Regions from separate parts of the Paenibacillus albicereus genome, predicted to be linked through region 2. Evidence: riboswitches for the same ligand, from Rfam matches in the RefSeq annotation. Region 2 holds a riboswitch; each other region holds the start of a gene.
The links. Region 2 has a riboswitch for cyclic di-AMP ahead of HGI30_RS00140 (resuscitation-promoting factor). Riboswitches for the same ligand answer to the same signal wherever they lie in the genome.

Region 1: another riboswitch for cyclic di-AMP. It lies ahead of HGI30_RS09230 (hypothetical protein); the one in region 2 lies ahead of HGI30_RS00140 (resuscitation-promoting factor).
Region 3: another riboswitch for cyclic di-AMP. It lies ahead of HGI30_RS14710 (C40 family peptidase); the one in region 2 lies ahead of HGI30_RS00140 (resuscitation-promoting factor).

The regions. Positions count from the first base shown of each region.
Region 1 is NZ_CP051428.1:2,125,904-2,133,625, forward strand. It holds gene HGI30_RS09220 (FAD/NAD(P)-binding protein) at 1-229, shown strand, start outside; gene HGI30_RS09225 (universal stress protein) at 417-1,073, opposite strand; cyclic di-AMP (ydaO/yuaA leader) riboswitch at 1,402-1,597, shown strand; gene HGI30_RS09230 (hypothetical protein) at 1,759-2,205, shown strand; gene HGI30_RS23630 (potassium-transporting ATPase subunit F) at 2,306-2,386, shown strand; gene kdpA (potassium-transporting ATPase subunit KdpA) at 2,411-4,078, shown strand; gene kdpB (potassium-transporting ATPase subunit KdpB) at 4,110-6,140, shown strand; gene kdpC (potassium-transporting ATPase subunit KdpC) at 6,191-6,766, shown strand; gene HGI30_RS09255 (universal stress protein) at 6,827-7,722, shown strand, end outside.
Region 2 is NZ_CP051428.1:25,689-33,410, reverse strand. It holds gene ispE (4-(cytidine 5'-diphospho)-2-C-methyl-D-erythritol kinase) at 1-568, opposite strand, end outside; gene HGI30_RS00165 (small, acid-soluble spore protein, alpha/beta type) at 681-863, opposite strand; gene veg (biofilm formation stimulator Veg) at 1,031-1,303, opposite strand; gene yabG (sporulation peptidase YabG) at 1,443-2,330, opposite strand; gene rsmA (16S rRNA (adenine(1518)-N(6)/adenine(1519)-N(6))-dimethyltransferase RsmA) at 2,418-3,296, opposite strand; gene rnmV (ribonuclease M5) at 3,293-3,841, opposite strand; gene HGI30_RS00140 (resuscitation-promoting factor) at 3,990-5,144, opposite strand; cyclic di-AMP (ydaO/yuaA leader) riboswitch at 5,381-5,601, opposite strand; gene HGI30_RS00135 (TatD family hydrolase) at 5,782-6,555, opposite strand; gene HGI30_RS00130 (HD domain-containing protein) at 6,569-7,722, opposite strand, start outside.
Region 3 is NZ_CP051428.1:3,305,583-3,313,304, forward strand. It holds gene HGI30_RS14675 (amidohydrolase family protein) at 1-136, opposite strand, end outside; gene fucU (L-fucose mutarotase) at 133-564, opposite strand; gene HGI30_RS14685 (Gfo/Idh/MocA family protein) at 558-1,676, opposite strand; gene HGI30_RS14690 (UxaA family hydrolase) at 1,687-2,931, opposite strand; gene HGI30_RS14695 (UxaA family hydrolase) at 2,928-3,266, opposite strand; gene HGI30_RS14700 (LacI family DNA-binding transcriptional regulator) at 3,431-4,441, shown strand; gene fosB (metallothiol transferase FosB) at 4,789-5,211, opposite strand; gene HGI30_RS14710 (C40 family peptidase) at 5,408-5,899, opposite strand; cyclic di-AMP (ydaO/yuaA leader) riboswitch at 5,904-6,037, opposite strand; gene HGI30_RS14715 (glycosyl hydrolase family 18 protein) at 6,356-7,624, shown strand.

The DNA.
Region 1 (7,722 bases), 2.1 Mb from region 2:
AGAGGCGCTGCTGCACGGCCTCTACACGTTCAACTACTCCGCGCTCATCAGCTGCGGACTGTCCGCCTCGGCGCTGTCAGGCATGCGCCATGCGATTCCGAAGCTGGCGGCGTCCGTGGCGGGTGAGCTGTTCCTGGACGACCGAGAGCAGATCCTGGACGAATTCTACCGGTACGACGAGCTGGAATTCACCGGCTGGATGGAACCGACGGCAGAGCCGAAAGCATGACCGCTGCCATCGCCGGACCTAACGCCGAACGGCGATCCTCAAGACCTTCGCGCCTGCGCGAGGGTCTTTTTGCGCGAGCGGCTGCGGCAGCCGATCCCTCGGGCAAGCTGCGGGCGGCGGATGACGGATAAGGCGATCTTACTGCGGACGAACCGCGATGCCAAATAAAAATCCCGTAAAAAAGCGTTCATCCGCGGCTGGCTCGCCAGTAGGCCGGGAAAGCGGGATCGACGACCACACCGCGCCGCACCAGAAACGTCCGGCTGACGCCCCCGTCCCGGACCTTGATCCAGCCGTTGTCGAAGTCGGTGCTGCGATGGCGGAAAAAGACGCCGCTCAAGCTGCCCTGATGCCTCGTCCGCTGGATGACGAACTCGCCGTCCGTCTCGGCGACCTCGACGTACACGCCTCGATCATGCGCCTGCTCCAGCTCCCGGTCCATCCGCTGGACCGCGACGATATGCAGGTCGGTCGCCCCGATCCGCCGCAGCAGCGCGTCCGCGAACGAGCCGCGGAGCCGCTCCAGCAGGCGCGGCGACGCCGGCTGGCCGACGACGACCTGCGTCATGCCGGCGCGCAGCGCCGTTTCGGCGATGAGGTCGGCCGGCTTGCGCCCGGCCGCCGGCAGCGCCAGGAATTCCGCGCCGACGGAGCTTGCCGCCTTTTTCCAAGCGCCGAGCCAGCGCTCCTGCTCCGGGCCGAGCGCCTCCTCCGCCGCCGGCAGCACGGTGAGCACGAGCAGCCGGCCTCTCGCCGCCGCGGCCAGCTCGGCGCCGCGCCGGATGAGCCGCTCCCCGTGCGGACCGAACGAGACGCACACCAGAATCGATTCTTTCGCGGACATGTCCATCACTCCTTGATCCAAGTTGCCGCCTATCCTAATCGACGGGCGGAGCGGATGTAAAAAATCGCGGGGAGCGAATCCGGTCCTAACAGCTCATGTAAGCGCGACCAAAAGGCCGTTTCGCAAGCAAGCGCCCGTCCCTTCTGGCCGGAGTCGATTTGGACGGGAAATCGAAAACGAGAGATATCAAGAGATTTGGAGAGAAAAACGGAGATATGATGCAGCCGAGAATCCTAGAAGCTGGTTTCGTACCGATTTTCTGGCGATGCTTCGGCTTTACTTTGCGAAAAGTCCGGGTGTAAGATTCGACTCAAGCAATCCAGACCAGCTTTTGACAACGCCGAGTTTCCGAAACGGGAAACGGGGGAACCAAACGGAGAGGCCAGAGCCGATGTGAGAGTCGGCACGGGCCGCTCCAGGGGTGAATCCCGGAGGAATGGAGCCATGGACTCCATCCTCCGAGTAGGGCGACTCTCACCGTCCGAATCCGACAGCTAACCTCGTAGGCGCAAGGACACGGCACGCTTGACGCGCCGCGCTCCGATCGGGAGAGAGGATGATGACGCTTGTGATCTGACCAAGACCACAGGGGCCGCTGCCTCTGTGGTCTTTTGCGCGCTTTTTTCCCATGGCGGACGACGGTCCGCCGCTGTCCGCCGCCCCTGACCCCCGAAGGAGAAGCACCATGGATCAAGACCCGCAAACTACCCTCGTCTCGCCGGCGACCCCGGCAGGCGAGCGGTTCCTGATACAGCTGCAGCATCTGCGGATGCCCTGCGCGGCCATCGTCAACAGCAGCCGCGAGCGCAAGCGGCTCGAGAGCCTCGGCATCCGTCAAATCATGCAAATCGATACGGCGGAAAAGGACCGCAATCCGATCCCGGACTGCCGGGTCGGGAACGTCTATCTGTTCGAGAGCAGCCTGGCGCTCTGCTGCCGCTACGTGCAGATCTGCCGCGACTGGACCGGTCGCCGCCTGTTCGTCGTCACGCAAGGAAGAAGCTCGCGAGGCGTGTATCAAGCGCTCGGAGCCGATCATGTCATTCATACAAACGGCCGGGACGTCTTCTACCTCATTCAGGAGGAGGCGGGCCGCGAGCTCGACACGATGAAAAAGGAGCCGTTCTCATGATGGATATCGCCATGCTCGCCCTGTTCGCCGGATTGACTGCCGCCATGCTGGCGCTTCTCGCCTGGTGCGGCAAAGAGATGCAGGAAGGAAGCGAAAAACGATGATCGCCTTGCTCTGGACGCTCGTCGCCGCCGTCTTCCTCTACCTCGTCTATGTGCTGCTTCACCCCGACCAATTCTGACCCAAGAAGGAGCCACCTACGATGATGGCAGGAATATCGATTGCAATCACGCTGCTGCTCGTGCTGCTGCTCGCCAAGCCGGCGGGCCTGTACCTGCACCGAGCGTACAGCCCGGAGCCTACCGCGCTGGACCGCGTCTTCGGTCCCGCCGAGCGGCTCCTCTACAGGATCGGGGGCATCAAGCCCGCCGTCCAAAGCTGGAAATCCTACGCCGCGGCTCTCGTCGTCAGCAACGGCGTCATGATCCTGCTCGTCTACCTCGTGTTCCGCACGCAGGGCCATCTGCCGCTGAACCCGAGCTCGATCGCGAACATGGAGCCTAGGCTCGCGTTCAACACGGCGATCAGCTTCATGACCAACACGAACCTGCAGCATTACAGCGGCGAGAGCGGCTTGTCCTATCTGTCGCAGATGATCGCCATCGTCTTCATGATGTTCGTCTCCCCGGCGACGGGGCTGTGCGCCGCGATGGCGTTCATGCGCGGCATCGCCGGCAAGCCGATGGGAAATTTCTTCGTCGATCTCGTCCGCTCGATCACGCGGGTGCTGCTGCCGATCGCCTTTGTCCTCGCCATCGTCTTCGTCGCGCTCGGCGTGCCCCAGACGCTGGAGCCGTCCGCCGCCGCGCAGACGCTGCAAGGCGAAGAGCAGACGATCGCGCGCGGACCGGTCGCCTCGCTGCTCGCCATCAAGGAGCTGGGCAACAACGGCGGCGGCCATATGGGCGTCAACTCGGCCCATCCGTTCGAGAATCCGAACGCGATCAGCAACCTGCTGCAGATGATGCTCATGCTGCTCGTGCCGACGGCGCTGCCGTTCGCCTACGGCAGGATGGTCGGCAATCCGAAGCAGGGACGGGTGCTGTTCGTGGCGATGGCGATGCTGTTCGTCGTCATGCTCGGCGTCTCGCTGTCGGCGGAGCGGGCCGGCAATCCGGCGATCGACGCGCTCGGCATCGACGCGAGCCAAGGCAGCATGGAGGGCAAGGAGACCCGGTTCGGCGTTCCGCTGACTTCCTTGTACTCCGTCGTGACGACCGCCTCGGAGACGGGCGCCGTCAACGGCATGCACGACTCGCTGACGCCGATCGGCGGCATGGTGCCGCTGATGAACATGATGCTCAATACGGTGTTCGGCGGCTCCGGCGTGGGCCTCATGAACGTGCTGCTGTACGCCCTGATGGCGGTGTTCCTCTCCGGCCTGATGGTCGGCCGGACGCCGGAATTCCTCGGCAAGAAGCTGGAGGGCCGGGAAATGAAGCTGATCGCGCTGACGCTGCTCGTGCAGCCTGCGCTCATCCTGCTGCCGACGGCGGCCGCTCTCTACGCCTATCCCGACACCATTTCCAATCCGGGCTATCACGGCCTGACCCAGGCGCTGTACGAGTTCACCTCGTCTGCGGCCAACAACGGCTCCGGCTTCGAGGGGCTCGGCGACAACACGCCGTTCTGGAATCTGAGCACCGGCATCGTCATGTATCTGGGCCGCTACATCTCCATCGTGACGCTGCTGGCGGTCGCCGGGTCGCTTGCGGCCAAAAAAGCCGTGCCGGAGACGATCGGAACGTTCCGCACCGATACGGCCACGTTCGGCGTCGTGTTCCTCGGCACCGTGCTCATCGTCGGCGCGCTGACGTACTTCCCGAGCCTCGTGCTGGGGCCGATCGCCGAGCAGCTCACGCTGAAGCCGTAGCCTAGCGGATAGAGAAGAGGAGAAACCGACCATGAGCCAACGAAACCAAACGCTTGGCGGACCGATCGTCCGTCAAGCCCTGAAAGAATCGGTCCTGAAGCTGGACCCGAGGGTAATGATCCGCAACCCCGTCATGTTCGTCGTCGAAATCGGCTTCGCCGTCATGCTGCTGCTGATCGCCGTGCCCGACGCCTTCGGCGGCGGCGCGCCGGTCTGGTTCAACGTCGCGGTCGCCGTCATCCTGCTCGTGACGCTGCTGTTCGCGAACTTCGCCGAAGCGCTGGCGGAGGGCAGGGGCAAGGCGCAGGCCGATTCCCTGAAGCGCTCCAAGCGCGACGTCGTCGCTTACCGCGAGAGCGGATCGGGGGGCCTCAAGGAGGTGCCGGCGAGCGAGCTGCGCAAGGGCGATCTCGTGCGCGTCGAGGCCGGCCAGTGGATTCCCGGCGACGGGGAGGTCGTGGAAGGACTCGCCTCCGTGGACGAATCCGCCATCACCGGCGAGTCCGCGCCGGTCATCAAGGAGGCGGGGGGAGACTTCTCCTCCGTCACCGGCGGCACCAAGGTGCTCAGCGACTGGATCCGCGTCCGCATGACGAGCGATCCGGGCGAGTCGTTCCTCGACCGGATGATCGCCCTCGTCGAAGGAGCCAAGCGGCAGAAGACGCCGAACGAGATCGCCCTCAGCACCGTGCTGACGAGCCTCACGCTCATCTTCCTGATGGTCGTGGCGACGCTGCCCTTCCTCGGCGGCTATCTCGGCGTGCCGCTCGAGGTGCCGGTGCTGATCGCGCTGCTCGTCTGCCTCATCCCGACGACGATCGGCGGCCTCCTGTCCGCGATCGGCATCGCCGGCATGGACCGCGTCACGCAGTTCAACGTCATCGCGATGTCGGGCAAGGCGGTCGAGGCGGCCGGCGACATCAACACGATCATCCTCGACAAGACGGGCACGATCACCTTCGGCAACCGGATGGCGAGCGAGTTCGTCTCCGTCGGCGGCTGGAGCGAGACGGCCGTAGCCGAGTGGGCGCTCGCCGGCTCGCTTCAGGACGAGACGCCGGAAGGCCGGTCCGTCGTCGAGCTGGCGCGCCGGATGGGCATAGCCGGAGACCCGTCGCTGGCGCAGAGCGGCGAATGGATCGAATTCCGCGCCGAGACCCGCATGAGCGGCATCGACCTGCAGGACGGCCGGAGCGTGCGCAAAGGCTCGGTCGACGCGGTCAAGACATGGGTCCGGCAAAAGGGCGGCTCGATCCCGGACGATCTGGACGCGAAGAGCGACCGCATCGCCTCCGCCGGAGGCACGCCGCTCGCTGTCGCGCTGGACGAGAGGATCGTCGGCCTCATCTACCTGAAGGATACCGTCAAGCCGGGCATGAAGGAGCGCTTCGAGCAGATGCGCCAGATGGGCATCCGCACGATCATGTGCACCGGCGACAACCCGCTGACGGCGCAGACGATCGCCCGCGAGGCCGGCGTCGACGACTTCATCGCCGAAAGCCGGCCGGAGGACAAGATCGCGGTCATCAAGCGCGAGCAGGCGCAAGGCAAGCTCGTCGCCATGACCGGCGACGGCACGAACGACGCCCCGGCGCTGGCGCAGGCCGATGTCGGCATCGCGATGAACAGCGGCACCGTCGCCGCCAAGGAGGCGGCCAACATGGTCGACCTCGACTCCGATCCGTCGAAGATCATCGAGGTCGTCTCGATCGGCAAGCAGCTGCTCATGACGCGCGGCGCGCTGACGACGTTCAGCATCGCCAACGACGTCGCCAAGTACTTCGCCATCATCCCGGCGATGTTCATGGCGGCGATCCCGCAGATGGACGCGCTCAACGTCATGCGGCTCGACTCGCCGATGTCCGCGATCCTGTCGGCGCTCATCTTCAATGCGGTCATCATCCCGCTGCTCATCCCGCTCGCGATGAAGGGCGTCGCCTACAAGGCGCAGAGCTCGGCCCGGCTGCTGCGCCGCAACCTGCTCGTCTACGGCCTCGGCGGCGTCATCGTGCCGTTCGCGGGCATCAAGCTGATCGACCTCGCCGTCATGTGGATGGTATAGGCATGCAGGCGATCGACGGAACTTTTGAACTCCGAAAGGATGGAACGACCATGCAGCTCGTCACGACCAGCCTGCGCGTCAGCCTCGTGCTGATGGCGCTGTGCGGACTGATCTACAACCTCGCCGTCACCGGCATCGCCCAGGGGCTGATGCCCCACAAGGCGGACGGCAGCCTGATCGAGGACTCCAGCGGCCGGATCGTCGGCTCGGCGCACATCGGCCAGACGTTCACCGAGCCGCGCTGGTTCCACGGGCGGCTGTCGAGCATCGGCTATGCCGCGGACGGCTCCGGCACCCCGAACTACGCGCCGTCCAACCCGGACCTGCTGGAGCGCGCGCGCCAGTCGGCGATCGACTGGCAGGCGGCCAATCCCGCCGTGCCGCTCGGGCAGGTGACGGCCGACCTCATCACCAACTCCGGGTCCGGCCTCGATCCGGACATCAGCCCTGAGGGCGCGCGCGCGCAGATTCCGCGCGTCAGCGCGGCGACCGGCATCCCTGCAGCCGAGCTGGAGAAGCTCGTCGAGAGGCAGGTGGAGCCGCGCCAGCTCGGCGTGTTCGGCGAGCCGACGGTCAACGTGCTGGAACTGAATCTGGCGCTGCAGGCTTTGGCGTCCAACTCTTAGAGCGGTCCCCGCTTCTCGGACAACGAGAGGCGGGGCTTCGCCATGTCCAGGAGGTGGCTCATGGAGCCGTTCAAACGAAAGACGCCGGAGGAGATCCTCGCCTCGATCGTCAAGCTGAGGCAAGGAAGGCTGAACATCCTGGTCGGGGCGGTCAGCGGCTCGGGCAAGACGTACCACATGCTGCGCGAGGGAGAGGAGCTGATCCGCCAAGGCGTCGACGCGGTCGTCTCCCCGCCGGTAGCCGCCGAGCGCTCATGCGCTCCCGGGGAAGGCCATCGGCTGGAGACGGTCCCGGGCATCGGCTGGAGCCGGGGAGGGGCGGACGCGTGCGACCTGGACGTCGAGCTGCTGCTGAAGCGCAACCCGGAGGCCGTCCTCGTCGACGACCTCGCCCACCGCAACCGGCCGGAGGCGCCGCGCGCCACCCGGCTCGAGGATATCGAGCTGCTCCTCGCGAGCGGCATCAGCGTCGTCACGACCGTCAACATCTACGAGCTGGAGGGGGCGGCCGCGCTGGCGCGAAGCTGGATCGGCCTGCGCGTCGACCATCCCGTACCGGAGCGGGCGCTGGAGCTGGCCGACGAGATGAGGCTGATCGACGTGACGCCCGATACGCTGCTGGAGCGCGCGGCCGAGGGGGCGATTCAGTCGCCGCCGCCGCGCTGGCTGGAGCGGGGCACGCTCGACAAGCTGCGCGAGCTGGCGCTGAGGCTCATGGCGGAGGGCGTGAACGGGACGCTGGAGAAGCACCGCGAGGAGCTCGGCCTGGCGGGGCCGTCGGGCATCGCCGAGCGCGTGCTCGTCGCCGTCCAATACCACTGGAACGGGTCGATCCTCGTGCGGCGCGGCCAGCAGGTCGCCAAGCGTCTCGGCGGCGAGATGGATGTCGTCGCCTTCGTCCCGTCCGGACGGCCGCTGAGGGGCGAGGAGGAAGCGTTCCGCCGCTCCATCCGGCT
Region 2 (7,722 bases):
CGATGGCGCCGGCCCGGAAGCGGCCGTACACATCGGCCGTCGAGACATTGATCGGCGGCTTGGCCAGCACGACCCAGCATGACGGCGGGTTCTCGATCGGCTCCAGCTTCTCGCCGCGGCCCGTCGCCAGCGCCGTTCCGCCCGTCACGCAGAACGGCACGTCCGAGCCGAGCTCCGCGCCCAGCAGGCTCAGCTCCTCCTCCGGAATGCCGAGCTGCCACAGCCGGTTCAGCCCGCGCAGCGCAGCCGCCGCATCGCTGCTTCCCCCGGCCAGGCCGGCCGCGACCGGAATCTTCTTATCCAGATGGATGTAGACGCCCTTCTTGACGTCGTAACGTTCCTTGATCAGCCTAGCCGCCTGAAAGGCCAGGTTCTTTTCGTCCAGCGGTATGTAGCCGGCTTGGCTGGAGATGATGATGGCATCCCGCTGCAGCTCTTCCATCTCGAGCCGATCGGATAGGTCCACCATCGTCATGATCATCTCTACCTCATGGAAGCCGTCCTCGCGCTTGCGCAGAACGTCCAGCAGCAGATTGATCTTGGCCGGCGCCTTCTCGTAGATTTTCATGTCGTCCGATCCACCCGTTCGTTAGATAAACTGCCTCTATTATAGCATCCGACCGGGAGAAAAGCGAAAAGGCGGCCCGCCGCTGGACGCGTCCGGAACCGCCTCGTTGCTCCTATCGCTGCTGGCGCGAAGCGGCCTGCTCCGCCATCTGGATGGCCCGCTTCACCATGTTGCCGGCATCCTTCGCCTTGATGCCGCCCCAGCCTTCCTGCTGGACCGTATCGTAAAAGCCCAGATCCTTGGCCAGCTCCACCTTCAGCTGCTCCGACATCGTGCTGCGCCTTCTGCGGCTCATGCTTCATGCCTCCCTTTCGCTCTCGGGTACGGACGACGAGCTTGATGCTGTCGCCTTTCGTAGTATGAGGGATCGGCAAGCCGAGTATGCGAAGGAAAAACAGCCAAAAAAAACGCGCTGGCAGAGGCCGCGCGCGAAGGTTTCCCCGTGAAACCTGATCTATTCGGTCAGTGCAGCGGGTTGATCCGCACCTGACCTTCGTCGTTGCAGACGGTGACCTCGACCGAGTCCGTCAAAATATCCGCATAACTGTAGGATACCCGCTTGAAAGCGTGCTGATCCTGGTCCAGCTTCACGATGAAAACAGATGGGTAGGTTTCTTCCAAAACACCAGAACGTTCAACCGTCTTGCGCCGGCCTCCATTGGCCCGCAGCATGATCTTGGCTCCAATATGAGCTTCCATGCTGCGCTTGATCTCCGACAAAGCATTTCTAGCCATTGGCACTACCACCTCTTTCCTTGTCCATTATAGCCCAGGAAGGGTGGTAATGTCAAATAAACGAAAATTATATCATTGCATTAAGTTTTGTGTCAATGAATATTTTTCGACTTTCTGGAAGCGAAGAATAGAGCTTTTTCTAAACCATATAATAAGGATTTGGCTTGACTTGCTTGACCTCGACCGGCTTCGGCAGGCCGACCCGATACCGTCCCATCGTCTCGATGCCGCCGACGCCCTCGATGCCCGAGATCGTGCCGTGAATGACATCCGGCAGGTTCACGCATTCGCGGATCGAGGTGTAGCTCGCCTTGATCGCGATGTAGACCGGATCGAGCGCATGGATCAGGATGCGGCCGGGCGAGCTGGCGAAGTTCGCGCCCGACTGCAGCAGCGCCTCGTAGTAGGACTGGCAAGCGCCGGCCACCACGACGAGGTTGTCGCGGTTCTTGTCGTACTCGCGGGCGACGTGCACGGCATTCACGAAGTTCTGCGAGTTCTTGTAGCTGCCGATGCTGTACAGCTCGCTGCGGCCCGGCGTTTTGAGCAGGCCGTCATGGCCCGTGATGACGACGATGTCCGGCTTGACCTGCGGCAGCAGCCGGTACAGCAGGTCCGCCATCTGGCTCTCCGCCACATGCAGCCCTTGAGCCGGCACGTTCATCTGGTTGTACAGCTGCATGCTCTTGCGCATGTAGTTCGCATCTCCGTCGAGATGCAGCACCTTGCCCGGTAGATCGAAGTACGAGTGCTTCTCTTCAGGACGATAATCGAGCTCGCTGGCGAAGGCATGATCGATGAGCTCCTCGCTCATGCGCTGATTCGAAGCCTTCACCTTGCTCCTCAGTGATTTCGTGACGCCCAGCTCCTCCGGGTTGGCCACCTTCTCCAGGTCGCCGATCGGCGCGTCGGCGAGCAGTCGGTAGTCCGACCCTTTAAGTATGGCGGTTTCCCCATAGATCGCCTCCACCCGGAAAAGCACGTCTCCTCCATAGGATCGCCGAACGACAAAATCCCCAGTTTCCACTGTGCCATCACCTCTAGCCTCAGCCTATGGGCAAGGAGGAAGAATGGTGACAGCCGGATGGGAAACCGGGGGTTTCAATAACGACGGTCAGGCTTGCTTCAACCCTTCCCGTTCGAGAGCGGCGGCTAGCGCGGCGTATTCTTGCAGCGAGAGCGTCTCGCCGCGGCGCACCGGGTCGATGCCCGTCTCCTGAAGCACGCGGGTCAGCTCCTCGCGGCGGCTCTTGCCGATCCAGGACGAGAGGTTGTTGTGGATCGTCTTGCGCCGCTGCGCGAAGCAGGCTTGCACGGTGCGGAAGAAGAAGTCCTCGTCGGCGACCTCCACCGCAGGCTTGTCCCGCATCGCGAGCTTGATGACCGCCGAATCGACGTTCGGCTGCGGGATGAACACCGTATGCGGCACGATGCAGACCAGCTCCGGCACCGCATAATACTGCACGGCCACGCTGAGGCTGCCATAAGCTTTGGTGCCCGGCTTCGCCGCCATCCGCTCGGCGACCTCCTTTTGGATCATGACCACGATATTCTCCAGCGGCAGCCGCTGCTCAAGCAGCTTCATCAGGATCGGCGTGGTCACATAATACGGGAGATTGGCTACGACGCTGACCGCGCTAGTCCCCGCGAACTTGTCGCGGAACAGCTGGTGCAGGTCCAGGTCCAGCACGTCGGCATGCACGACCGACACATGCTCCTCCGCTCCGAGCACCTCCTGCAGGATCGGAATGAGCCGCTGGTCGATCTCGACCGCGGCGACCGCCTTCGCCTGCCGGGCCAGCTGCTCCGTCAGCGCGCCGATGCCGGGTCCGATCTCCAGCGCGCCTTTCGTCTTGTCCAGTCCGGCGGCCGACACGATCTTGTTCAGGATATTCGGATCGATCAGAAAGTTCTGGCCCAGGCTCTTTTTGAAGGAAAATCCATGCCGCTCGATGATTTCCTTTGTCCTTCTCGGTGTCGCTACATCGCTCATGATCCGATTTCCCCTTCCATCTGCTCCAGCGCCTCGCGGAATTCCCTTCGGGTGATCCGAAAGCTCGTGCAGCGCTTCATGAACTGCTTGCCGTTGCAATAGCCGATGCCCAGCCGGTTGCCCATGAGCAGCCTCCGCCGAGCGGCATCGGGATGCACGAGCAAGCCTGCCTCCATCAGATCAGCATGGGTGAGTTCCGGCTCGCCCTCCGAGCCTTCCGTCCGCACGGTCGCAAGCGCGCGGCGCACGGCTTCCGGCGAGGCGTTCTCGACGCCGATATCCCCGCGATAGAGGGCATCCTCCTGAGGCAGGAACGCATGCTTGCAGCCCGGGATGCGCTGCGAGACGATCTTGCGGATGCGTTCGCCGGCGTGGTCGGGGTCCGTGAAGATGATGACGCCGCGCCGCTCCATCGCCAGCTCGATCCGGCGGAGCACCTCCTCGCCGATGGCCGAGCCGTTCGTTTCGATCGTATCCGCCTCGACCGCCCGCTTGATCGCCGTCGTATCGTCCTTGCCCTCCACCACGATGATTTCCTTGATCACTGGCTTGTCTCCTTTGATTCCGCTTGCTTGCGACCGGGTATAAGATCACGACTAGCTTTAACCCTTTTGCAATCCCTTACTCCCCGCATTTTCCTTATAAACGCCCAAAAACGGGCCGCTGAAAAACAGCGGGCCCGCTCGCAAACGATCAGCTCAGCTTCGGCTTGGTCGGTCCAAGGACATAGACCGTAAAGCCGCGCTTCTTGCCGAATTTCTTCACGTAGGATTCACTTTCGTAAAACACGTCGATTTTCTTGCCGTTGATCGCTCCGCCCGTGTCTTCGGCGCGGCGGAAGCCGATTCCTTCTATATACACCCACCATCCCAGCGGGATGACGTCCGGGTCGACTGCAATGGTGCGCCCTTCGGAAACTTTTGCTCCCGAGGCGGTGATGCCGTAACCGGGATCGCCCTTGGATTTGCCTGTAGAGGCGAATCCGGCGGTATACGCGGTCAGGGTAACGTTCGTAAGAACTTTCTTCGCTTTGAGATTGAGACCGGATTTGGTCTGAGCTGCAGTCGGAGATGAGGATGCCGCGGTCAGGACCGCTGGTTTCGGTTTAGGCTTTTCCTTGGTTCCCACCGCCACGACCTTGCTGACGGCTTGTTTCTCCATGGATTTGGCGAGCAGAGTCTTCGTGACCAGTTTGCCGTCCTGGTACACCTTTTCGAAGGTTTTGACGAGTTGGCCGTTCTGGCCGGACTTCACCATCTTGAGCTGCCCCTTTTCCAGGGTAGCGTCCTCCTTGCGGACGACGGTGAACGGAATGTCGTGCGTGGTCTTCATTTGATGCTTGTCGATCCTCATGACGCGGATCGTCATATTGGCTTTCAGCTTGGTTTCGGAGCTTGGGAATATTTTATCCTGCTCCCGAACGTCGATATGGGATTCTCCGATCGCCGCTTCCACGGTCTTTTTGGTGGTCTTTACCTGCAGGGTCTTGCCGTCGGCAAGAATCGTCACCGGCACCGCCTGGTCGATCACGATGCGGTCGCCTTCCTGGAGCGCGGCCCCGAGCGGAGTCGACATCTCGTCATGCGGTCCGACCGCGATCGCCTGCTCCTCCAGCAGCTGCTGGAGCGAGGAATGGCTCGTGCTTACGATTTTTTCCTGCCCGTTCAACACCAGAGAGACGCTTTTTTCCGACGTCCCTTTCAGCAACACCAAAAACATGAAAGTCATTGCGAGTGAGATCGTTAAGCTAAGGATAATCAAACGCAGGTTGTCATGCTTCCATCGCCATTGGAAAGACTTGCTGGATGATCGTTGTACATGGGTTTCCTTTAAGGGGATAGCGCCCACTTCTTCGGTCCTCCTTACATAGCCCCGCCGCCTCGTGTACCACATGATAATTCAAGACGCGACTATTAGGTTTTGTACGTGCCGAGCAGCACGCCGCTGGCAGCCTCGCCTCACCTCCACCGTTAACCCTATGTCGACGTATAATTCATTATTCAAACAAAAAGAAGCCGTCGACAGAGGATCTGTTTCGTGGCTTCCCGGGTGGTCACGATCAGGTGGAAGTGGAGCACGAGGTTGATCTCTCTTATATGCGCTTACGAGGTTAGCTGACGGGTTCGGGCAAGAGAGCTGCCCTATCGCGGCCGGACCCTGCTCATGGTCCCGGCGAATTCACCCCTGGAAAAGTACAGCTTGTCCGGCATCAAGCGACATCCTAACGCGATGTGCCGCTTGCTCCTTTTCGGCTGCATTGGTTCCCCCGTTCTCCCCGATCAGGGAGATTAAGCGTATGATGAACATTCTGCATCACTCAAAGCTCTGTGTTGAATCATACCGTTTCCTTCAAGCGATTGTAAAGACACGATAAAATCCTCTGAGATTCAAAATCGAGGGTTTTCGGACGATGGCGGATGATTTGGCTAAGGAAAGGCCAATTTTTCTCGTCTACAAGCCTTTTTTCAACCGATATCACGCCATTTTAAGAAATTTGGAAACATTTTCTTGCATTTGCCGAAGTGATGGAAACGATTTCTTCTACAGATTTACCTTTTATTTCCGCCGCTGTTTCCGCTACAAGAGTGACGAACGAGGACTCGTTCCGCTTGCCCCGATGAGGGTGCGGAGCGAGATAAGGGGAGTCCGTTTCCAGCAGCAGTCGGTCCAGCGGCACTTGCGCGAGCACCTCTTTGGGGACCCTTGCATTTTTGAAGGTGACCGGTCCGCCGAACGAGATGTAGAAGTTCATGTCGAGGCATTTCTTTGCCGTTTCCCAGCTGCCGGAGAAGCAGTGCATGATGCCTCCCACCTCGTCCGCCTTCTCCTCCCGGAGGATGCGGACGACATCCTCGTGGGCGTCGCGGTTATGGATGACGATCGGCTTGCGGCAGCGCTTGGCGATGGCGATCTGGTCGCGGAACGCCTGCTGCTGGACTTCCTTGGGAGAAGTATCCCAGTAATAATCCAGACCGATCTCGCCGATCGCGGCGACCTTCGGATGGCTCATCAGCGATTCGATCCAAGCCAGGTCTCCCTCGCGCAGATCCACCGTATCGGTCGGATGCCAGCCGACGATGGCGTAGATGAACGGATGCGTTTCGGCAAGCTTCAGCGTCGTCGGGATCGTTTCCCGATTGAAGCCGACATTGAACATCAGCTCTACGCCGGCTTCCCGCGCGCGCTGGATCGCTTCGGCACGGTCGTTGTCGAATTTAGGCGAGTCCATATGGGTGTGCGTGTCGATGATTCCTTTCATGGTTCGACTCCTTTCATGCGTCGCCGCTCGGCTCCAAGCCCAGCCGGGCCAGAGTGCGCGGCTTCAGCTTCCGCCGGATCCGTCCGGCCGCTTCTTCATCATAGTAAAGGCGGTATTGGCCTCGGTGCATGCCTGTAATCGAGGGAACGACATCGGAGCGCCGCGAGATTTCAGTCACCGCTCCGCTCGGCTCGAGGAGCAGGATCGGCGGCTTGCCTCTCCCGCCCTCGGTCAAGCCCTCGGCGGCCGAACGATACACATGATAAGGAAGATCGTACGGGAAATCAATTTCAAGCTCATAGCCCGGGTCCATCCCGGCGGCTGCCAATTCCTCGAAGCATAGCTGCGCTTCTGATTCGTGCTCTTTTTCGAAGGTTATATACTTGTACAATCGGCGATGTAGGAACCTGCCGCACAGCTGGGACAGCAGCTTGTCCTCCTCCTCCGTCCATGCCGCGAAGGCCGTCTGTACGAGCGCCTCGTCGAGCTTGAGGTACGAGGCGACGTCAAGCTCGCCGCGGAACAGCTTGAGGATCGGGTCCGGTATCCACGCGAAGGCATACCCCGACCGGCACAGCTCTTGCGCACGGAGCAGAATCTTGCGAAGGATGATCTCCGAGCTGCGGGTGACCGGATGGAAGTACACCTGCCAGTACATCTGGTAGCGGCTCATGAGATAATCCTCCACCGCATGCATCCCGCTTCCTTTGACGACGATCCGCCCCTGATGGGGCCGCAGCACGCGCAGGATCCGGTCGAGATCGAACGTGCCGTAGTTCGCGCCCGTAAAATAGGCGTCCCGCAGCAGATAATCCATCCGATCCGCATCCATCTGGCTCGAGACGAGATTGACGACGATCGGCTTCTCGTAGTTCTTGCGGATTACCGATGCCACCTTGCGCGGAAAATCGGGATCCACCGTCCGCAGAAGCCGGTTCACTTCCGTCTTTCCCTCTATTATATGGCAGCTCCATTCCTCATGGTCGAACTCCATGACTTCCTCGATGGAGTGGGAGAACGGACCATGCCCCAGGTCGTGAAGCAGAGCCGCGCATAGGCAGAGCAGCTTCTCCTCCCTCGGCCAGTCCGGATACTCGCTCCGCTCGAATTGCGATATGATGCGGCGAGTGATCTCATATACGCCCAGAGAATGGCTGAACCGGCTAT
Region 3 (7,722 bases), 1.9 Mb from region 2:
AGAAGCCCTCCCGAGCGAGCAGCGGAGCCAGCTCATCCGGCCCATAGTCGCGGTACAGCGGCCCCAGCTCCGGCGTCAGCCAGCCGTAGTCGCCGCGCGACAGCTTCCAATAATGCTGATGCGCGTCGATGTTCACGTCCGCACCACGCCTTTCGTCAGGATGAGGTTGCCGTACGGGGCCGGCTCGCTCGTCGCGACGACGGCATAAGCCCGGCCCGCCCGCTCGTAAAAGGCGAACCGCTCCAGCTCGGCGATGCCGACCTCGCGCCGTTCATGGAGACGCAGCAGCTCCCGGTACCGCTCCCAGACAGCAGGCGCCGGCGGATCGCCGGGTACGGCCGCCATGACGGCGGCCGGCTGCGGCACGTACGTGTCCACCGGCAGCAGCGTCAGGATCGCCTCCAGCAGCTCCGGGATGCCGTGGCCGTCCGCCCGGATGAGCCGCGCGGCCGTCGACGCCGCCGGAAAGTTGGCGTCGGCGAGCACGAGCTCGTCGCCGTGGCCCATCGCCCGCAGCGCGGCGAGCAGCTCCGGCGAGAGCAGCGGCGAGATTCCCTTCAGCATGCCGCCTCCTCCTCTTCCTCCGCCGCGATCTCGCGCAGCGCGACCGGTCGGTCCTCGCTCATCGAGCGGTACGCCGCGAAGACGAGCTGCATCGTCTCGAGGTTGTCGCGCACGGAATGCTCCGGCTCGCGGTCCTCCTCGATCGCCCGCAGCAGCTCGCCCATCGTGCCGAGGAAGGCGTCGGGGAACCATTTGCCGTGCAGCGTCGGAACGAACCAATAATCGGGATGGAGGAGCCGCGAGTGGAACCGAAGCGTGTCCTCCCGTCCGACCGGATAGTCGTACAGCGAGCCGTTCGTGCCCTGGACGATGCCCTCCGTGCCCTCGAACCGGTACGTCGCGTGCCAGTCCTCCTCGCCGGCGATATGGTTGTGGTTGTCGTGGATGAGCGCGCGCCGCTCGCCGGGATAGCGCAGCGACAGCATCGTGCGCGTCTCGCCGACAGTGCGCTGGCCGGGGAAGCGGGCTCCGTCGGCGTAGATCGAGTCCGGCGTGCCGAACAGGAAGCGGATGCTGTCGAGGTAATGGATGCTGTGGTACATGACCTCCAGCGTCGGCATCTCCCGCAGCCAGCTCCACGCGGCGAAATCCTGGCGGACGTCGACCGAGATCGTCGCCTGCAGCGGCTCTCCGAGCCAGCCTCGGCTCAGGATCGCATGGCTGGCGCGGATGCCGGGCGACCAGCGCATCTGCTGGTTGACCGCGCCGCGCACGCCATGCTCCCGGCAAGCCCGCTCGATGGCCGCCGCCTCGCGGTAGCTTTCGGCGAGCGGCTTCTGGCAGAGCATGTGCTTGCCGGCGCGGGCCGCCTGCAGCGCGATCGCCGGCTGCGCCTTGGCGGGCACGGCGATGTCGACGACGCGCACGGCGGGATCGGCGAGCAGCGCCTCGAGCGAGCGATACACGCGGGGCAGGCCGAAGGCGGCAGCGAGCGCGGCGGCTCGCTCCTCCTCGAGATCGTAGATGCCGACGACGTTCAAGCCGCCTTGGCGGTAGGCGGGCAGATGGCAGGAGCCGACGATTTCGCCGGCTCCGATGATGGCGATGCCGGCAGAGCGGTCTTGCGGGAGCTTGGGCTTGTAGTCGAGCTCCAGATAGTCGATGGCGTTCATAGCTCCTCCTTTACAGGCTCGGGCCGATGCGGTTGATGGAAAATTCCTGATGCCCGAGTATCTCCGCCTTCGTGAGCTTTCCTGCCGCGACCTCGACGATCTCCTGCCAGATCCTCTCGCCGGCCGCCTCCACGTCGAGCGACCCGTCCAGCATCGGGCTGACGTCGACGTCCATATTGTCCTCCATGAGCGAGAACGTCCTATCGTTGCCGGTAATCTTGACGACCGGGACGACGGCCGCGCCCGTCGGCGTGCCGCGGCCGGTCGTGAAGCAGACGATATGCGCGCCCGCCGCCGCCATGCCGGAGACGCATTCGATGTCGTTGCCGGGAGAGTCCATGAAATAGAGCCCGCCCTCCGGCAGCCGCTCGGCATACTCGGTCACGCCGAGAATCGGGGACGTGCCGCATTTGCTGATGCAGCCGAGCGATTTCTCCTCGATCGTCGACAGTCCGCCGGCGATGTTGCCCGGGCTCGGATTGCCGCCGCGCATGTCGGCGCCCATCCGCTCCACCTCGCGCTCGAAGCGGCCGACGATCGCGTACAGCCGCTCCCGGACCGCCGGGTCCGGACAGCGCTCGGCGAGCACATGCTCGGCGCCGATGATTTCCGTCGTCTCGCCGATGACGACCGTGCCGCCTGCCCGGACGAGCGCATCGGCTGCGGCGCCTAGAGCCGGGTTGGACGCGAGCCCCGAGGTCGCGTCCGAGCCGCCGCATTTGACGCCGACCTTCAGCTTGGACAGCGGCACCGGCACCTGCGGCTGGCGCATGAGGTCCGACTGCAGCTGCCGCGCCAGCTTCGCGCCGTGCTCGATCGCCTTCACCGATCCGCCGACGCTCTGGATGTCGAACCATTCGACAGGTTTACCGGTAACGCGGATCGCATCGGCCAGCTGCTGCGGGTCGACGACCTCGCAGCCGAGGCTGACGATGAGCACCGCGCCGACGTTCGGGTTGGCCCCCGTCCCCGCCAGCACGGCGAACGTGCGGTCCTTGTCCGCGCCGATCTGGCTGCAGCCGTGCGGATGCGGCACGGCGACCGCCCCCGGCACGAGCTGCGCGATGCGGCTGCACACTTGATTCGAGCAGATGACGGTCGGGATGATAAGCAGATGATTGCGGATGCCGATATCGCCGTTCGCCCGCTCGTACGCCAGGATCGTCGAGGCTGACTGCTCTCCCGCCGGCGCTGCTCCTGCCTGTGCCTCGCCTGCTGTCTTTGCCGCTTGCGCTCCCTCGCCTGCTTCGCTCATGCTTCTCCTCCTCCCGGTCTGCCCGAGGCGGCCTGGTCGCCGCGCCCGCGGATGCCCTCGATGTTGTGCACGTGCACATGGCATCCCGGCTCGATCGGGACGACGGCGCGGCCGATCACCTCGCCGTACTTGCGCACCTCTCCGCCCGCGCTCACCGCCGAGATCGCGATCTTGTGGCCGAACGCGACCGGCTCCGTCAGGACGACGCTCCCCTCTCGCCCGCCGGCCTTGTACCGGATCGTCTCTCCGGCCGCCGCATCCCGCAGCGCGGTCGCGACATGATCGCGGACATCCATGACGATCGCGTCCGCTCCCGCTTCGAACGCATGCTCCATGTCCTCGCCTCCTCCTAGCGCATGGCGGACGACGCAGGTCGGCCCGCCATGCCTTCCCTATTTGAGTTATCGGTAACTCAAATGTAAGCGACTTCATGCTTGCTGTCAATAGACCGCATTCGCTACAATGAGGGCAGCCTGGTCTTTGGAAACGGAGGAGCTTCATGGTCACCATCTACGACATCGCCCGCGCGGCCGGCGTCTCCGCCATGACCGTATCACGGGTCATCAACGAGACGGGCCGTGTCGGCGAAGCGACGAGAAAGCGGGTGCGGCAGGTGATGGAGGAGCTGCAGTACGTGCCGAACTCCAACGCCCGCAGCCTCGTCCTGCAGAAAACGAACATCCTCTCCCTGCTCATCGCGGACATCACCAACCCGTTCTATACGACGCTGGCGCGGGGAGCGGAGGATACGGCCAAACGGCTCGGCTACCGGCTGCTGCTCGGCAACAGCGACGAGGATTACGGCAAGGAAAAGGACTACGTGGACATGATCCTGTCCACGCGGGTCGACGGCGTGCTGTTCGCCCCGGCGGGAGACGGATCCGCCCCGCATCTGCGGCTGCTGGAGCAGCACCGCATTCCTTACGTGCTGCTCGACCGGGACGTGCCCGGCATCCAGGCGGACCGCATCCTCGGCGAGAGCCGCGACGGCGCGCGCCGGCTCGTCGAGCATCTGATCGCGCTCGGCCATGAGCGCATCGCGCTCGTGAACGGCTCCGAGGACGTCTCGACCGCACGCGAGCGCCATGCCGGCTACCGCGACGCGCTCAAGCTGAACGACCTCCCGTACGACGAGGCGCTCGTCCGCCATCTCGACTATTCGGACGGCTTCAATCCGAGCGATCTCGATCCGCTGCTCGCGCTGGCCTCCCCGCCGACGGCGATCTTCGCCGCCAACAACTTCCTCGCCCTCGGCGTCATCCAGTCGCTGCGCGAGCGCGGCCTGGCGGTGCCGGACGATCTGTCGGTCGTCTGCTTCGACGACCTCGGCTTCGCCAGCGTGCTGAGCCCGTTCCTGACGGTGGCGGCGCAGCCGGCCTATCAGTTCGGCGCGCTCGGCCTGGAGCGGCTCGTCGACCGGATCGAGAACGGCGACGGCAGCGGCCCGCGCACGCTCATCCTGCCGGCGGAGCTGATCGTGCGCTCGTCGAGCCGGATGCGGGGGCGCTGATTGTAGAAGGGGGAACGGAAACGCTCCGCATGCGGAAACGCTTCATGTAGGAGAAGAGCAGAACCTCCCCACGTGCAGGCGTGTTGTGAAAATGGAACCGACCTGCTTCACGCTTAAAGGTATGACAAAGGGCTGCTCCCATGATCCGCTTCACGGATGATGGGAGCAGCCCCTTGTACGTTTGGGCTCTCCTTCCAGCGCGTTCTCGGGTGCTGAACGCCCGATTATCCCGCTCCAGCGGCTGAATGGCGCTTGTCCGTTTCGTTCGAATGGATGAGACGCCCATAGAGGCCCAATCGCGTCTCTATGTTTCGTTAAAGTCCTCGTCCAAGCAAAATCTCCTGCCGCTAGTCGAAAAACTCCATATGCGGCTTGGTCTCGCGATAATAGGCCATCCGGTCGGCCAGCGTGCCGGTATGGAATTCGAACTTGTGTCCGTCCGGGTCGGCGAAGTAGACCGAACGCCGGTCCCGCTCGTCCCGCTCCCGCCCCGGCAGGATATCCGCGCCGATGCGCCGCAGCCGGGACAACGCCTCGTCGAAGTCCTCCTCGTTCACAGAGAAGGCCATATGGGTGTACGACAGCCGGATCTCCTCGCGCGGAAGACCCTTTTCTTCGTTCAGAGCCAGCCACAGTCCGTCGAGATCGAAATAGGCGGTCGTCCGCCCGCGCACGAGCAGCCTCGCGCCGAGCGCCTCCCGATAAAACGAGATCGACCGCTCCAGCGACGAGACGCTGAACAGCAGATGATTGATGCCTTGCAGCTTCATGATCGCAGCCTCCTTCTGGCCGAAAACAACGAGCCCGCCTAGGCAGGCCGCTTCGGCGCTTTTTCTATTTCTGTGGCATGGAGCATCAAGCCCCGCTTCCACTCAGCAGCCAGGGAGCCGGATGAACGCCGCCACCGCCTGCCCGAAGTCGCAAAAAGCCCCGGCAGCCTGGCTGCCGGGACCTCGCCTGTGATTCTTATTCCTCGCCGGCGACGTCCTCGCCGTCATCCTCGCCGATCAACTTGCTGTAGTCCTCTCCGGTCACGACGCGGCGGGCGGTGACGTACCGCTTGGCGTAGTAGGATTCGCTCAGCTTCGTGTAGCGCACGCCCTTGTTGGAGGAGTGGGCGAACTTGCCGTCGCCGACGTAAATGCCGGCATGCGAGATGCCGCGGCCGCTCGTATTGAAGAACACGAGATCGCCGGGACGAAGGTCGTCCTTGTCCACCTTCGAGCCGATCTGAGCCTGCGACTTGGACGTGCGGGGCAGCTTGACGTCGAACTGGTTGAAAATGTGACGGATGAAGCCGGAGCAGTCGAAGCCGGCCGTCGTCGTGCCCCCGTACTTGTAAGGCGTGCCGATGACTTTCTTGATCGCGCTGTCGAGATCCGGCGTATTCGCGAACGCGCTGGTGCTGAACGTCAGAAGCATGAACAGGCTGAGCATGGATAAGATGACTTTCTTCACGAGTTGCTTCTCCCTTCGGATGCCTACGAAGTTAGCTGTGGGTTCGGTTGAAGGTTCCCTAGAATCCTCTCTTGCAAGATTCATTCACCCGGTATGGTTCCCCCGTTTTTCTCCTCGAAAATTCGGCACGATGATTCATAAATTTTGGTAAAGGTTAATATTCGTAGTTTCGTGTCGAATCCCTGCCTAGGAATTATTAGAAGTCCCTCATCAAATCCCTTACTTTTCTCATAAATCGGAATAGGCCCTTTCTCCCATATCATCGAATCGCGTCGATTTCCCTCTCGTTCTTCCTACCTAGAGGAAGAAATGGATATTTCCCCCTCCGACTCTGTGAAAATATCCTTTTTGCAGTATGTATTTAATAGGATAATAATGGCACCTTCCGATCGAAAGGAGGCCAGCCGCCGAAGCCGTCTTCTTGCCTTCATCTCTCATCCAAAAAGGAGGACTCTCATGTCCGCAACTTCCCGCTTCAACAAGCCCCGCTTCACGGCGCTGCGCGCGCTGCTGCTCGCCGCGTTCCTGATCGTCTCGATTCTGCCGGGCTCGTTCGCCGTACGGACCGCCAATGCGGCGGATGCCTGTACCGGCGTCGCCGCCTGGTCGGCCTCCGCCGTCTACACGGCCGGCCAGAAGGCCGTGTACGCCAGCACGCTGTACGAGGCCAAGTGGTGGACGACGAACGAACGTCCGGACCAGGCCGGCCAATGGGGCGCCTGGAAATCGCTCGGCGCCTGCTCGTCCACGCCGACGCCGACTCCGACGCCCGGCGTTCCGAGCGGCAAGATTACCGGCGCTTACGTTGCCGACTGGCATTTTCCCAATGTGAGCACGGTGCCGGCCCAGAAGCTGACGCATGTGTTCTACGCCTTCGCTGATGCGGTCAATAACGGCGTGAGCGGAGGAGACGCCTCCAAGCTCGCTCAGCTGACGACGCTCCGGAGCAAAAATCCGAACCTGAAGGTGCTCGTCTCCGTCGGGGGCTGGGACCGCTCGCAGGGCTTCGCCAGCGCCGCTTCCACCGACGCCAACCGGACGGCCTTCGCCAACAGCGCCCTCTCGTACATCCGCGCCAACAAGCTGGACGGCATCGATATCGACTGGGAATATCCGACCGCAAGCGACAAGCAGAATTATACGCTGTTCATTCAGAAGCTCCGTTCCGTGCTGGACGCCGGCAGCGCGGCGGACGGCCGGGGCGCCAACAAGTATCAGCTGACCGCCGCCGTAGGCGCTTCGGACTACGGGCTCGGCAACATCGACATCGCTGCCGTGCACCCGTCGTTCGACTTCCTGAACGTCATGACCTACGACATGCAGGCCGGCTCGGGCACGCATCATACCGCCCTTTACAATTCCTCCCGCGCGAACTACAGCGTCGACAGCGCGGTCAAGCTGCTCAAGAGCAAGGGGCTGCCGACGTCCAAGCTGGTCATCGGAGGAGCTTTCTACTCCCACGGCACGGCCGACTACACGTACGACCAGCTGAAGGCGAGCTATATCAACAAGAACGGCTGGACGCGCCAATGGGACGACACGGCCAAGGCTCCTTATTTGACGAACAGCAGCGGCGGCTTCCTGACCTATGACGATACGCAGTCGCTGACGGAGAAGGTCAAGTATCTCAAGGCGAACAGCCTGGCCGGCATCATGTTCTGGGAGTACGGGCAGAACATGGACGGCGAGCTGCTGAACGCGATCGACGCCGCTCTCAAATCCTAGCCGATCGGCAGGCAAGCATGGCCTCGCTCCCTCGCCAGGGAGCGGAGCCTTGCCGGTTCGCCCCGAGCGGCTGCAACGCAAAAAAGGTGGAAGGATTG